Regions from separate parts of the Pseudomonas sp. MF08831 genome, predicted to be linked through region 1. Evidence: predicted binding sites of a transcription regulator. Region 1 holds the regulator's gene; the other holds the start of a gene.
What was found. Region 1 encodes FliA, which starts transcription of late flagellar genes. Its sites were predicted from a motif close to CTAAAGTTTNNNNNNNNNNNGCCGNTAA; they were not measured.

Region 1 (8,976 bases):
GAGCCGCTGGTTGAACCGACCTTCAAAGAACCGCCACGTCCTGCAGCGCCGGCCCCGGCTGCCGCAGTCGACCAGCGCGTGTTCGACTCGATGCGCTTTGAACTCAACGGCCTGCGTGAGCTGCTCGAAGTGCAGCTGGGCTCGCTGGCGTGGAACCAGTTGCAAGGCAGCAAGCCGCAACAAGCCAACCTGTGGCGTCGCCTGCAACGCATCGGTCTGTCTGGCCCGTTGTCCCGCGACCTGCTGGCGCTGACCGCCGAAGTTGAAGAACCACGCCAGGCCTGGCGCATGTTGCTGGCGCACTTGGCACGCATGATCGTCACCCCGGAAATCGAACCCCTGGAAGAGGGCGGTGTGATTGCCATGGTCGGCCCGGCCGGCATGGGCAAGACCACCACCCTGGCGAAACTGGCAGCGCGTTATGTGCTCAAGTACGGCGCGCAGAATATCGCGCTGGTGAGCATGGACAGCTACCGCATTGGCGCCCAGGAGCAGCTCAAGACCCTGGGCCGCATCCTCAACGTGACGGTGACCCACGTTGACCCGGGCCAGTCGCTGGCCAATGCCCTCGACCCGCTGCTGCGCAAGCGCGTGGTGCTGATCGACACCGCCGGCCTGCAAGCCAGTGACCCGGCGCTGCGCATGCAGCTCGAAAGCCTGGCCGGGCGCGGCATCAAGTCAAAAAATTACCTGGTGCTTGCAACCACCAGCCAGAAACAGGTTCTTACCGCTGCATATCACAGCTACAAGCGTTGCGGCCTGGCCGGTTGCATCCTCACCAAGCTCGATGAAACCGCGAGCCTGGGTGAAGTGCTGAGCCTGGCCATCAGTCATGAATTACCGGTCGCCTACCTGACCGACGGGCCGCGGATCCCGGATGATCTCCATCTGCCGCGCCGTCATCAGTTGGTCAGCCGTGCTGTCAGCGTGCAAATGCAAGAAGAGCCTAGCGAGGAAGCGATGGCCGATATGTTCGCCGACCTTTACCACAACCCCGCCAAACGGGTCGGTTAAGGCCAGGATGAACACCATGAAATGTATCTACATCGATGGTCTGCAAGCGATTCACGCGGCCAAGCCATGTAGCCTGCGTCTAAGCAAGACAAGGTAAAGAAATAAAATGGGCAGCATGCATCCCGTACAGGTGATCGCGGTGACCGGCGGCAAAGGTGGCGTCGGGAAAACTAACGTGTCAGTGAATTTGTCCCTGGCCCTGGCAGAGCTTGGCCGTCGCGTCATGCTGCTGGATGCTGACCTGGGCCTGGCGAACGTCGACGTTCTGCTGGGGCTGACACCCAAACACACCCTTGCCGATGTGATCGAGGGCCGCTGCGAGCTGCGCGATGTGCTGCTGCAAGGCCCCGGTGGCATTCGCATCGTGCCGGCCGCCTCGGGCACCCAGAGCATGGTGCACCTGAGCCCGGCGCAGCACGCCGGCCTGATCCAGGCGTTCAGCGATATCGGCGATAACCTCGACGTGCTGGTGATCGACACCGCCGCCGGCATCGGCGAGTCCGTGGTCAGCTTCGTGCGCGCCGCCCAGGAAGTGCTGCTGGTGGTCTGCGACGAACCCACCTCGATCACCGACGCCTATGCCCTGATCAAACTGCTTAACCGTGACTACGGCATGAACCGCTTCCGCGTGCTGGCCAACATGGCCCAAAGCCCGCAGGAAGGGCGCAACCTGTTCGCCAAGTTGACCAAGGTCACGGATCGCTTCTTGGATGTCGCCTTACAATATGTAGGCGCAGTTCCCTATGACGAGTGTGTACGCAAGGCTGTGCAAAAGCAGCGTGCGGTCTACGAAGCGTTCCCTCGTTCGAAGTGCGCACTGGCGTTCAAGGCTATTGCCCAGAAGGTCGATACTTGGCCGTTGCCCGCCAACCCTCGGGGGCATCTGGAGTTTTTCGTCGAGCGATTGGTGCATCAGACGAGCGCAGGACCGGTGCTATGACATCCAGCGGCTACAACCTTTACAAAAAGTCGGCACGTGACAGCCAGGGCGAATTGATCGAGCGCTATGCGCCCCTGGTCAAGCGCATTGCCTATCACTTGCTGGCACGCCTGCCGGCCAGCGTGCAGGTCGAAGACCTGATCCAGGCCGGCATGATCGGTCTGCTCGAAGTGTCGACCAAATACGACGCGAGCAAAGGCGCGAGTTTCGAGACGTATGCGGGTATCCGTATCCGTGGCGCGATGCTCGATGAAGTGCGTAAAGGGGATTGGGCGCCGCGTTCGGTACACCGCAATACGCGCATGGTCAGTGACGCAATTCGCGCAATTGAAGCAAAAACCGGTCGTGACGCTAAAGATCATGAAGTTGCGGCCGAACTCCAATTGAGTCTCGACGATTACTACGGGATTTTGAACGATACCTTGGGCAGCCGCCTGTTCAGTTTCGACGACCTGTTGCAGGACGGCGAACACGAAGGGCTGCACGAGGACGGCGCGAGTGCTCATCTCGAACCGTCACGCGACCTGGAGGACGAACGTTTCCAGGGTGCGCTGGCGGAAGCGATTGCCAATTTGCCGGAGCGTGAGCGACTGGTGTTGGCGCTGTACTACGACGAAGAGCTGAACCTCAAGGAAATCGGTGAGGTCCTGGGGGTCAGCGAATCGCGTGTCAGCCAGTTGCACAGCCAGTGCGCAGCCCGCTTGCGGGGGCGATTGGGAGAGTGGCGCGCGCGCTGACAGGCAGTGTGGGGACACTGCAGACGCTACCGCGAAGGCTTCATGCCTTCGCGGGTTCGTACCGTGGTGCCCTGGGCAGTCCTTTTTGTGTAACGCCTGTTGATTGAAATGGCGCGTCCAGGTGCTGGGCGCGTTTAAGACTGCTTGGAGGTCGAATTGGACAAGAACATGAAAATCCTCATCGTTGATGACTTCTCAACGATGCGGCGGATCATAAAAAACCTGTTGCGTGACCTTGGGTTCACCAACACGGTCGAGGCGGATGACGGCATTACGGCGATTCCGATCCTCAACAGCGGGAGCATCGACTTTCTGGTAACCGACTGGAACATGCCGGGCATGACCGGTATCGACTTGCTGCGTCACGTGCGCGCCGATGAAAAACTGCGCAGCCTGCCTGTGTTGATGGTGACCGCCGAAGCCAAGCGTGAACAGATCATCGAAGCCGCCCAAGCCGGGGTAAACGGCTACGTGGTCAAGCCATTCACTGCACTGGCCTTGAAAGAGAAGATCGAAAAAATCTTCGAACGCATCGGTCATTGATGCTGCCACGGGGGAGCTATGGAGCATAAAGAAACGTCACAGGGCGACTTTGAGTCGACCCTGAAAAAGCATGCTCACCAGTTGGTCGAAAGCCTTGAAAAAGGCCAGTTCGGCGACGCGGTGCAGTTAATCCATGAGCTTAACCAGACCCGTGACCGCGGCCTGTACCAGGAAGTGGGCAAGCTCACACGCGAGCTGCACAGTGCGATCGTCAATTTTCAGATTGACCCGCACATGCCCCAGGCCGAAGAAATTTCGCAAATCACCGATGCCACCGAACGCCTGTCCTATGTGGTCAGGCTGACTGAGGCGGCGGCCAACCGCACCATGGACCTGGTGGAAAACGCCACGCCGCTGGTCAATGGCATGGCCACCGAAGCTCAGGCGCTCAGCGTTGACTGGGGCCGCTTCATGCGTCGTGAAGTGGGGGCTGAAGAGTTTCGTGAGTTGGCGCGTCGGGTTGACGCTTTTCTGTCACGCAGCGAGCAGGAAAACCGCACGGTTTCCAGCAACCTCAATGACATTCTGCTGGCCCAGGATTACCAGGACCTCACCGGTCAGGTGATCAAGCGCGTGACCCAATTGGTCACCGAAGTGGAAAGCAACCTGCTCAAACTGGTGCTCATGGCCGGCCAGGTAGACCGTTTTGCCGGCATCGAACATGACCGCGAAGCGATCCTCTCGGAAAAAGATCCACAAAAACATCTCGCCAAGGGTGAAGGTCCGCAGATTCATGCCGATAAACGTGAAGACGTTATGTCAGGTCAGGATGACGTAGATGACCTGTTATCCAGTTTAGGCTTCTAAGGAGCACCCACATGAGCTTCGGCGCCGATGAAGAAATCCTTCAGGATTTCCTTGTAGAGGCCGGCGAAATTTTAGAGCAACTGTCCGAGCAACTGGTCGAGCTGGAAAGCCGACCGGATGATGCGAACCTGCTCAATGCAATTTTTCGCGGTTTTCACACTGTAAAAGGGGGCGCCGGCTTCCTCCAGCTCCATGAGCTGGTGGAGTGCTGTCACATCGCCGAGAACGTGTTCGACATCCTGCGCAAGGGTGAGCGGCACGTCGACTCGGAACTGATGGACGTGATTCTCGAAGCGCTGGATGCGGTCAACGGCATGTTCAGCGAAGTGCGCGAACGTGCACCGATCACTGCGGCCACGCCGGAACTGCTGGCGGCCCTGGCACGCCTGGCAGAACCGGCCACGTCGGCGGCACCTGTGGCAGCGGCGCCTGAGCCGGTTGTCGAGGCTGAGCCGGATGTGACCGACAGCGAGTTCGAGCAGTTGCTCAACTCCCTCAGTGCGGTGAAGGCCGAAGCTGAAGCACCGCAAGCGCCCATTGCGCCTGCGGCGCCGACCAGCGAAGACATTACCGACGCCGAGTTCGAGTCCCTGCTTGACCAGTTGCATGGCAAGGGCCAGTTTGCCGCCGACGCCGTGGCACCTGCCGCTGCGCCGCAGGCACCAGCGGCGTCTGCCAACACCGACATTACCGACGACGAATTCGAAGCGTTGCTCGACCAACTGCATGGCAAGGGCACCTTTGCGGCCGAAGCCTTGCCGGAAGTCGCGGCCACCGCCACCGCCGCCGCACCTGCTGCCACGGCAGCACCGGCTGGCGACGGGCTGATCTCCGATCACGAATTCGAAGCCTTGCTGGATGAATTGCACGGCAAAGGCAAGTTCACCGAAGTGGCCCCGGCCGCCGCGGCGACTGCCACCCCGGTAGCCGCGAAACCTGCCCCAGCCAAAGCCGCCGCACCGGCCGCCGCCAAACCCGCTCCGGCCCCCGCAGCCGCCCCGGCGCCTGCACGGGCTGCCGCGGCGCCAGTGGCCGAGAAGCCTGCCAGTGAAGCCGAAACCACCGTACGGGTTGATACCGCACGCCTGGACGACATCATGAACATGGTCGGCGAACTGGTGCTGGTGCGTAACCGTCTGGTGCGCCTGGGCCTGAACAGCGGCGATGAAGCCATGCAAAAGGCCGTGTCGAACCTCGACGTGGTCACCGCTGACTTGCAGACCGCCGTGATGAAAACGCGGATGCAGCCGATCAAGAAAGTCTTCGGCCGCTTCCCACGCCTGGTTCGCGACCTGGCTCGTCAGCTTAAGAAAGAAATCAACCTGGAACTGGTGGGTGAAGAAACCGACCTCGACAAAAACCTGGTCGAGGCCCTGGCCGACCCGCTGGTCCACTTGGTGCGCAACGCCGTCGACCACGGCGTCGAAACGCCGGAAGAGCGCGAAGCCGCGGGCAAGTCCCGCAACGGCAAGGTGATTCTGGCGGCCGAGCAAGAAGGCGACCATATCCTGCTGTCGATCACCGATGACGGCAAAGGCATGGACCCGACGATTCTGCGCAATATCGCGGTCAAGCGTGGCGTGATGGACAAGGACGCCGCCGACCGCCTGACCGACACCGAGTGCTACAACCTGATCTTCGCCCCGGGCTTCTCGACCAAGACCGAGATTTCCGACGTGTCCGGCCGTGGCGTGGGCATGGACGTGGTGAAGACCAAGATCAGCCAGCTCAATGGTTCGATCAACATTTACTCGACCAAGGGCCAAGGCTCGAAGATCGTCATCAAGGTGCCGTTGACCCTGGCGATCATGCCAACCCTGATGGTGATGCTGGGCAACCAGGCGTTCGCCTTCCCGCTGGTCAACGTCAACGAGATCTTCCACCTCGACCTGTCGCGCACCAACGTGGTGGACGGCCAGGAAGTGGTGATCGTGCGCGACAAGGCATTGCCCCTGTTCTACCTCAAGCGCTGGCTGGTGGCTTCGGCCAAGCATGAAGAGCAGCGCGAAGGCCATGTGGTGATCTTGTCCGTGGGCACCCAGCGCATCGGCTTTGTTGTCGATCAACTGGTTGGCCAGGAAGAAGTGGTCATCAAGCCTTTGGGCAAAATGCTGCAGGGAACCCCGGGCATGTCGGGTGCGACCATCACCGGTGACGGTCGGATCGCGCTGATTCTCGATGTTCCGAGCATGCTCAAGCGTTACGCCGCACGGCGTATTTGATTCTGGTGGGGCAGGGCGGTAATGCCCGCCCCGCCTAACGGAGTGTTTATGGCAGTCAAGGTCCTGGTGGTGGACGATTCGGGTTTCTTCCGCCGCCGCGTCTCGGAAATTCTTTCCGCCGATCCAACGATTCAGGTGGTCGGCACGGCCACCAACGGCAAAGAAGCGATTGATCAAGCCATTGCGTTGAAGCCGGACGTGATCACCATGGACTACGAGATGCCGATGATGGATGGCATCACGGCTGTTCGGCACATCATGCAGCGCTGCCCGACTCCGGTGTTGATGTTCTCCTCGCTGACGCACGAAGGCGCCCGGGTCACCCTGGATGCGCTGGACGCGGGTGCCGTGGACTTCCTGCCGAAGAATTTCGAAGACATCTCGCGCAACCCCGAGAAGGTCAAGCAGATGCTGTGCGAGAAGGTGCACAGCATTTCGCGCAGTAACCGTCGCAGCCTGTTCAGTGCGCCGGCGCCGGCCCCGGTGGCAGCGCCTGCTGCGCCGACGTCGTCATTTGCGCGCCCGGCCCCTGCGCCCGTGGCACGCCCTGCGGCGCCGCCGGTGCGCGCCGCTGCACCGAGCGCGCATTCGCCTGCGCCCAAGCGCAAAGCCTACAAGCTTGTCGCTATCGGCACCTCTACCGGCGGCCCGGTGGCCTTGCAGCGGGTATTGACCCAACTGCCGGCCAACTTCCCTGCGCCGATCGTGCTGATCCAGCACATGCCCGCGGCCTTTACCAAAGCGTTCGCCGAGCGCCTGGACAAGCTGTGCCGCATCAGCGTCAAGGAAGCCGAGGATGGCGACATCCTGCGTCCTGGCCTGGCGCTGCTGGCCCCGGGTGGCAAGCAGATGATGGTCGATGGCCGTGGCGCGATCAAAATCCTGCCGGGTGACGAGCGCCTCAACTACAAGCCGTGCGTGGACATCACCTTCGGCTCGGCGGCCAAGTCCTACGGCGACAAAGTTCTGGCGGTGGTGCTCACCGGCATGGGCGCCGACGGCCGTGAAGGCGCACGCCTGCTCAAGCAGGGCGGCAGCGCCATTTGGGCCCAGGACGAAGCCAGCTGCGTGATTTATGGCATGCCCATGGCCATCGTCAAGGCTGACCTGGCCGACGCTGTCTACAGCCTGGACGACATCGGCAAGCATCTGGTGGAGGCCTGCCTCTGATGGATGTCTTGAGTCTGATTGGCATCACCATGGCGTTTGTCGCGATTATCGGCGGCAACTACCTTGAAGGCGGCCACCTTGGCGCCTTGGCCAACGGCCCGGCGGCACTGATCGTGATCGGCGGCACCGTGGGCGCCGCGCTGCTGCAGTCGCCCTTGAGTTCGTTCAAGCGCGCCATGCAGATTCTGGTGTGGATCATTTTCCCGCCACGCGTCGACCTGCCAGGCGGTATCGACCGCGTGGTCAACTGGAGCCTCACCGCGCGCAAGGAAGGCCTGCTGGGCCTGGAAGGCGTGGCCGATGCCGAGCCCGACAGCTACGCGCGCAAAGGCCTGCAATTGCTGGTGGACGGCGCCGAACCGGAGGCGATCCGCAGCATCCTCGAGGTGGATTTCTACACCCAGGAAAGCCGCGACATCAACGCCGCCAAAGTCTTTGAAAGCATGGGCGGCTACGCGCCGACCATCGGCATCATCGGTGCGGTGATGGGTTTGATCCACGTGATGGGCAACCTGGCCGACCCGTCGCAGCTGGGCAGCGGCATTGCCGTGGCGTTTGTCGCCACCATCTACGGCGTGGCGAGTGCCAACCTGGTGTTGCTGCCGGTGGCGAGCAAGCTCAAGTCGATTGCCATGCGCCAGTCGCGTTACCGCGAAATGTTGTTGGAAGGCATCTTGTCGATTGCCGAGGGTGAGAACCCGCGCTCCATCGAATTGAAGCTTCAGGGCTTCATGGATTGATGGGCATGCTTTGTGTAGGAGGGAGTTTGTGAGCCGTCGCCGCCGCGAGCCTGAAGAGCACGTCAACCATGAACGCTGGCTGGTGTCCTACGCCGACTTCATTACCTTGCTGTTCGCGTTTTTCGTGGTGATGTATTCCATCTCGTCGATCAACGAAGGCAAGTACAAAGTCATTTCCCAGGCGCTGATTGGCGTGTTCAACGACGCCGACCGTGCCCTCAAGCCGATACCCATTGGTGAAGAGCGGCCCAAGACCGTGACCCCGGCCAAGCCGCTGGTCAACGACAGCGACGAAACCGCCGCCGGCATCGGTGGCACCAGTGACCCGCTCAAAAGCATTGCCGACGACATCAGCGCTGCGTTTGGCGACCTGATCAAATCCAACCAGATGACCGTGCGCGGCAACGAGTTGTGGGTGGAAATCGAATTGAATTCCAGCCTGCTGTTCGCCAGCGCCGATGCGATGCCGAGCGACCAGGCCTTCACCATCATCGACAAGGTGGCGGCGATCCTCAAACCGTTTGAAAACCCGATCCACGTGGAAGGCTTTACCGACAATTTCCCGATTGCCACCGCGCAGTACCCGACCAACTGGGAACTGTCCTCGGCGCGCGCCGCGAGCATCGTGCGCATGCTCGCGATGCAGGGCGTGAACCCTGGCCGGCTGGCGTCGGTGGGCTACGGTGAATTCCAGCCGGTGGCCAATAACGCCACTGCCGAAGGCCGCGCGCGCAACCGCCGTGTGGTGCTGGTGGTGTCGCGCAACCTGGATGTCCGCCGCAGCCTGACCGGCACCGGCACAG
Region 2 (7,112 bases), on a different contig from region 1:
GTATAAGGCGGAGTTTGAGCGGCGAAATCCCTAGTGTCAAACCTAAGTTATTGAATAATAAATGAAAATTAATCGGAATAAGAATGTTTGTGTTCCGCGTCTTGACGCTAACTAATTGAATTGCGGGCATAAAAAAACCGGACACTAAGTCCGGTTCTTCAAAACACGCTATTTAAGCGTGTGTAAATTCTGCTGAGTAGGGGAGTGCTGACTGAGCGGTTTGCAGCTGCGTCAGGGTTTCCCGTACCACTTGCTTGGCGAGGCAAGCACATTTACCGCACTGGCTGGCAACGCCGGTGGTTTCACGTACTTCCTTGTAGCTGCAGCAACCTTCGTAGATTGCTTCGCGGATTTGTCCGTCGGTGACGCCAGTGCAGAGGCAGACATACATAAGGGAGAACCATCGCGGGTTAAGGCTTAAGTGCGATGGATCTTAATGTTAACGAGAATGATTGTCAAAGTAGATTCGTAGGGTATTGCCCGGCACTGCCCGTGCGCTGACGAACGGTTTTTTCAGTGTATGATGGTCGGTCTTCACGAAGCGTGACCGCGTCACAGGGCTGTCGCTTATTCGCGTCAGACTGGGCCGGTCCTTTTACTTCAATCGTCACCCCTGCATCAGGAGATAACCAATGAGCGTACTCGTCGGCAAACAAGCCCCGGATTTCGACGTACCTGCCGTCCTCGGCAATGGCGAAATCGTAGACAGCTTCAAACTGTCTGAAGCCATCAAAGGCAAATACGGCCTGGTGTTCTTCTACCCGCTGGACTTCACCTTCGTCTGCCCGTCGGAGCTGATCGCTCTGGACCACCGCATGGACGATTTCAAGGCGCGCAACGTTGAAGTGGTAGCCGTTTCCATCGACTCCCATTTCACTCACAACGCCTGGCGCAACACCGCCATCAATGATGGCGGCATCGGCAAAGTCAAATACACCATGGCTGCCGACATGAAACACGACATCGCCAAGGCCTACGACGTTGAGTCCGAAGGCGGCGTGGCTTTCCGTGGCGCGTTCCTGATCGACGACAAGGGCGTTGTGCGCTCGCAGATCATCAACGACCTGCCGCTGGGCCGTAACATGGAAGAGCTGATCCGTCTGGTCGACGCGCTGCAATTCCACGAAGAGCACGGCGAAGTTTGCCCTGCCAACTGGAAAAAAGGCGACAAAGGCATGACCGCTTCCACCGAAGGTGTTGCGGCTTACCTGACCGAGAACGCTGGCAAGCTGTAAGCCACGTTCGAAGCAAAAAAAACCGGCCTGAGAAGGCCGGTTTTTTTGTGCGCGGGAAATGACCTTGTGGCGACTGGTGTTCAGCGGCTGGCGGGTCGTGGTGGCAAATGGCTTGTTGTGGCGAGTGAGTAGGTTGTGGTGAGTGAGTAGGTTGTGGCGAGCGGGTTTGCCCCGCGTTGGGCTGCGAAGCAGCCCCAATTAGACCGCCACGATTTACCTGGCAGACCGCGTTGTTTGGTTCTGGGGCCACTGCGCGGCCCAACGCGGGGCAAGCCCGCTCACCACAACGAGCCCGTTCGCCACAACAGCGCTCGGGCAGGCCTCAGTCGTTGAAGTCTTCCCAGCCGCCCATCTGCTTCCAGCGGTTGACGATGCCGCAGAACAACTCGGCCGTCTTCTCGGTGTCGTAGCGAGCCGAGTGGGCCTCACGCCCGTCAAAGTCGATACCGGCCGCCTGACAGGCTTTCGCCAGCACGGTCTGGCCATACGCCAGGCCCGCGAGGGTAGCAGTGTCGAAGCTGGAGAACGGGTGAAACGGGTTGCGCTTCATGTCCAACCGCGTCACGGCGGCATTCAGGAAGCCCAGGTCGAAGCTGCTGTTGTGGCCGACCAGGATCGCGCGTTTGCAACCATTGGCCTTCAACGCCTTGCGCACACCACGGAAGATATCGGTCAGCGCCGCTTCTTCACTCACCGCCATGCGCAGCGGGTGGTCGAGCTTGATGCCGGTGAATTCCAAAGCGGCTGCTTCAATGTTCGCGCCCTCGAACGGCTCGACACGAAAGAAGTGGGTGTGCTCGGGAAACACAAAACCCTGCTCGTCCATGCCGATGGTGGTCGCGGCAATTTCCAGCAAGGCGTCGGTGGCGCAGTTGAAGCCACCGGTTTCTACATCGATGACCACCGGCAGATAGCCGCGAAACCGCTCGGCCATCGGGTGACGGGAACCGCCGCCACTGTGCTCGTGTTCGTCATCGTAATGGTCTTCACTCACTTGCTTTCCTCCAGCAGGCGCCAGCGCAGTGTTTCACCGGCGCGCAGCGGGATAACAGTCAGCTCGCCAAACGGCAGGCTGGCAGGGGCGGTCCATTCTTCACGAACCAGGGTAATGCGGTCGGTGTTCGCCGGCAGGCCGTAGAAACGCGGGCCGTTGAGGCTGGCGAAGCCTTCGAGCTTGTCCAGGGCATTGCGCTGTTCAAACGCTTCGGCGTACAGCTCGATCGCCGCATAAGCGGTGTAGCAGCCGGCACAGCCACACGCGGCTTCCTTGGCGTGTTGAGCGTGCGGCGCGGAGTCGGTGCCGAGGAAGAACTTCGGGCTGCCGCTGGTGGCGGCGTCCAGCAAGGCCACTTGGTGAGTGTTGCGCTTGAGGATCGGCAGGCAATAGAAGTGCGGCCGAATCCCGCCCACCAACATGTGGTTGCGGTTGTAGAGCAGGTGATGCGCGGTGATGGTCGCACCGACATTGGCCGAAGCCTCGGTCACAAACTGCACGGCGTCGGCCGTGGTGATGTGTTCGAACACTACCTTAAGCGTCGGGAACAGCTCGACCACGCGGCGCATATGCTCGTCGATGAAGACCTTCTCGCGATCGAACACATCGACATCGCCACGCGTGACTTCACCGTGAATCAGCAGCGGCATACCGACTTCAGCCATGGCTTCGATGGCCGGCAGGATCTTGTCGATACTGGTCACGCCGGAATCGGAGTTGGTGGTCGCACCCGCCGGGTACAGCTTGGCGGCGTGCACGAAGCCGGTGGCCTTGGCCTGGCGAATCTCGTCAGGCTGGGTGCGGTCAGTGAGGTAAAGCACCATCAGCGGTTCGAAGCGGCTGCCGGCCGGCCGTGCAGCGAGGATGCGCTGGCGATAGGCGTCGGCTTCAGCGGCATTACGCACCGGAGGAACGAGGTTAGGCATGATGATGGCGCGGCCAAATGTGCGCGCTACATCGGCCACGGTTTGGGGTAACGCAGCACCATCGCGAAGATGAATATGCCAGTCGTCGGGACGCAGCAGGGTCAGGCGGTCGGACATTGGGGATTCCAGGCGGGTCAATCTGGTGGGAATGCTACCGGAAAAGACTCTTGCAGGCACTCGCTATCAAGTTTTGCAGGACGCTACCGATATCCCTGGGTATGCCTTAACGACGTATGACGCTTTGAAGTGTTGTAGAAACCAGTGGAGCCTCCCGTGCGCCAGCATTATCTAGCCCTGCTCAGTGTGTTCGCCAGCCTGCCTGCGATGGCCCTCACGTTCCAGACACGTCTGGAGAATATTGAGTGGAAGGTGGAAGGCGACCAGTTCGAATGCCGCTTGACCCAGCCGATCACCGATTTCGGCTCGGGTGAGTTCGTGCGCCGGGCCGGCGAGCAGGCGACGTTTCGCCTGAAAGCCTACAACGGCGCGCTGGGTGCGGGCTCGGCGACCTTGTTGGCCGCCGCTGCGCCCTGGCAGCCGGGCCGCGGGGACATCAACCTTGGCGCCGTGCGTGCCGGCAGTGGCGAGGTGTTGTTCAACAGCTCCCAAGCTCAGGCCGGGCGGCTGTTCACCGGTTTGCTGGAAGGACGTAGCCCGACCGTGCGGCATTACGGGCGCGAAGGCGGCTACTCGGAAATCCGTCTGTTGCCGGTCAAGTTCAACAAGGCCTACAACGAATACCAATTGTGCACCACCAAGCTGTTGCCGATGAATTACGACCAGGTCAAACAGACCGAAGTCGGCTTTCCCGGCGGCGGCATTGAACTGGACGCGGCCGCGAAGAAGAAGCTGGACGTGATTGTGGCGTTCATGAAAGCCGATCCTACCGTCAACCATGTCGAGTTGAACGGCCATTCGGACAACAGCGGAAATCGCCTGACCAACCGTGATGTTTCGCGCCGCCGGGCGTTGGCGGTCACGGACTACTTAAAGGCCAATGGCATCCCGGAATCGCAGATTTCCATGCGGTTTTACGGCGAGAGCTACCCACTGGCGCCCAACACCAATGCCGCCAACCGGGCGCGCAATCGCCGCGTGAATATCCAGCTGGAACGCGTGGCAGCCCCCGAGAAACCGGCGCCGCAGGCCACTGCACCGAGCAACCCGGCACACACGTCTTAAGGTGCGACCCTCGGTCGCCCGCTCGACATAATCTGTCGCTTTATCTTCATTTGCTGTCGCGCCTCTGTAAATTCACGGTTTTGGTCGGTAGAATCGACGCCTTTCCGTACAACCCCGTGGAGTGATGGCATGGCCGACGTAAACAAGGTCGTTCTCGCGTATTCCGGCGGCCTGGACACTTCGGTGATCCTCAAGTGGCTGCAGGATACTTATAACTGTGAAGTGGTGACCTTCACCGCTGACCTGGGTCAGGGCGAAGAGGTCGAACCTGCACGTGCCAAGGCGCAAGCCATGGGCGTGAAAGAGATCTACATTGACGACCTGCGCGAAGAATTCGTCCGCGATTTCGTCTTCCCGATGTTTCGCGCCAACACCGTCTACGAAGGCGAGTACCTGCTGGGTACTTCCATCGCACGTCCGCTGATTGCCAAACGCCTGATCGAAATTGCCAATGAAACCGGCGCCGACGCCATTTCCCATGGCGCGACCGGCAAGGGCAACGATCAGGTGCGCTTCGAACTGGGCGCCTACGCGCTCAAACCAGGCGTGAAAGTGATTGCTCCGTGGCGTGAGTGGGACCTTTTGTCCCGTGAAAAGCTGATGGATTACGCTGAAAAGCACGCAATCCCGATCGAGCGTCACGGCAAGAAGAAGTCCCCGTACTCGATGGACGCCAACCTGCTGCACATCTCCTATGAAGGCGGCGTGCTGGAAGACACCTGGACCGAGCACGAAGAAGACATGTGGAAATGGACCGTCTCCCCGGAGAACGCTCCTGACAAGCCACAATACCTGGAACTGACCTACCGCAACGGCGACATCGTCGCGCTGGACGGCGTCGAAATGACCCCGGCCACCGTGCTGGCGACCCTGAACCGTATCGGTGGCGAACACGGTATCGGCCGTCTCGACATCGTCGAGAACCGTTACGTGGGCATGAAGTCCCGTGGTTGCTACGAAACCCCAGGCGGCACCATCATGCTGCGCGCTCACCGCGCCATCGAGTCCATCACTCTGGACCGTGAAGTGGCTCACCTCAAAGACGAGCTGATGCCCAAATACGCCAGCCTGATCTATACCGGCTACTGGTGGAGCCCTGAGCGTCTGATGCTGCAACAGATGATCGACGCCTCCCAGGCCCACGTGAACGGCGTTGTGCGCCTGAAGCTGTACAAGGGCAACGTGATCGTCACCGGCCGCAAGTCCGATGAATCGCTGTTCGACGCCAACATTGCTACCTTCGAAGAAGACGGCGGCGCCTACAACCAGGCGGATGCTGCAGGCTTCATCAAGTTGAACGCACTGCGCATGCGCATTGCTGCCAACAAGGGTCGCAAGCTGTTCTGAGTGATCTGCGTTGTTAGAAATGGCCCCTGTTAAGGGGCCATTTTTTTTGCCTGCCGATTAAGTCGCGGGGGTTGAACCGAACACAATGTTTAAAAACTCAGGGGGATGTTTAAGTTTTTGTCGGTCAGGAAAGTTGATGGGTTTATTTTTCAGTTCGAATTCATGTTTTGCGTTGTTGAATGAATTTTTAACACCTGACTAGGAACTATGTCTTACAGAAAATTCACTACACAAGTAAGAAAGGTATGTAAGACATGGAAAGTTCTGTAGGAAGCAGGGGTGTAAATGAATATGTTCAAAGGAACTAATGCAGGCGGTTTTTTTGCGTCTGCTCATTCGCTTGTGGGTGATGAGCAATGGGTATTTCCTGAAAGTCCTGTGCGGCACGTTTACCCTGAACCCCTTGTGCGGCGGTTATTTCACTCAAAACATGTCAGCCCCCGGAAAGGTCTGAAAGGCGCCATAAAGCCCAAACTGTCCGAGTTAATGTTTTTTTGTAGGTTAATTCCTATATCGCTGTGGGGTGGGTCTCTGCTTGCTGTTGCTTGGGGGGTAATGCTATGCCAACTAGGAAACGACTACGCTATTGTGCTTGCTCTAAATAATTCGAACAGCGAAATTGGACTTTCTCATGAATAAAGTGCTGATCGTGGATGATCATCCCGTCATTCGTCTTGCTGTGCGCATGCTAATGGAGCGTCATGGTTATGAAGTCGTTGCCGAGACTGATAACGGCGTCGATGCGTTGCAACTTGCACGGGAACATGTACCGGACATTGTCATACTGGATATCGGGATTCCCAAACTCGATGGGCTGGAAGTTATTTGCCGCCTGGCGTCTGCCAAGCAGCCCGCGCCTTTCAAGGTGTTGGTGCTGACGTCCCAGGCTCCCGGGCATTTTTCGATGCGCTGCATGCAGGCGGGAGCGGCGGGCTACGTGTGCAAACAGCAGGATTTGACCGAATTGCTGAGCGCGATAAAGGCCGTGCTCTCCGGCTACAGCTATTTCCCCAACCAGGCGCTCAATTCCGTGCGTTCAACCATGGGCAACGCCAGCGAGGCGGACATGGTCGAGCGTTTGTCGGGGCGCGAAATGATGGTGCTGCAGCAGTTGGCCCGTGGCAAAACCAACAAGGAAATCGCCGACGGCATGTTCCTGAGCAACAAGACCGTCAGTACCTACAAGACTCGCCTGTTGCTCAAGCTCAATGCCCGGTCCCTTGTGGACCTGATCGAGCTGGCTCAACGCAACGGTCTGGTCTAGAGCGGGGCGCAGAAATAGTCGGCAAAAAAAGCCTCCATCAGGGAGGCTTCCGGTCGTAAACGGGCTGATCAGAGGTCGAAATCGTAATCGGCCAGTTGTTTTTGCAGGCGTCGCTCTTCCAGAAGGTTATCGATAGTGCGGCGTTTGCTCAAATTGGTCTTGGC

Region 2: AC19YS_RS19385 (flagellar protein MotY) is a predicted target of FliA. The motif match lies at 3,338-3,365, and genes of this name have one in related genera.

Annotation. Positions count from the first base shown of each region.
Region 1 covers NZ_JCBCUX010000016.1:129,309-138,284, forward strand. Annotated here, with positions in the region: gene flhF (flagellar biosynthesis GTPase FlhF) at 1-1,014, shown strand, start outside; gene fleN (flagellar synthesis regulator FleN) at 1,121-1,954, shown strand; gene fliA (RNA polymerase sigma factor FliA) at 1,951-2,691, shown strand; gene AC19YS_RS27105 (chemotaxis response regulator CheY) at 2,860-3,234, shown strand; gene AC19YS_RS27110 (protein phosphatase CheZ) at 3,253-4,041, shown strand; gene AC19YS_RS27115 (chemotaxis protein CheA) at 4,053-6,263, shown strand; gene AC19YS_RS27120 (protein-glutamate methylesterase/protein-glutamine glutaminase) at 6,312-7,433, shown strand; gene AC19YS_RS27125 (flagellar motor protein) at 7,433-8,173, shown strand; gene motD (flagellar motor protein MotD) at 8,202-8,976, shown strand, end outside.
Region 2 covers NZ_JCBCUX010000009.1:46,416-53,527, reverse strand. Annotated here, with positions in the region: gene AC19YS_RS19405 (bacterioferritin-associated ferredoxin) at 173-391, opposite strand; gene AC19YS_RS19400 (peroxiredoxin) at 633-1,235, shown strand; gene rnt (ribonuclease T) at 1,558-2,229, opposite strand; gene pyrC (dihydroorotase) at 2,226-3,272, opposite strand; gene AC19YS_RS19385 (flagellar protein MotY) at 3,429-4,337, shown strand; gene AC19YS_RS19380 (argininosuccinate synthase) at 4,467-5,684, shown strand; gene AC19YS_RS19375 (hypothetical protein) at 5,970-6,323, shown strand; gene AC19YS_RS19370 (response regulator transcription factor) at 6,316-6,948, shown strand; gene AC19YS_RS19365 (PA3496 family putative envelope integrity protein) at 7,017-7,112, opposite strand, start outside.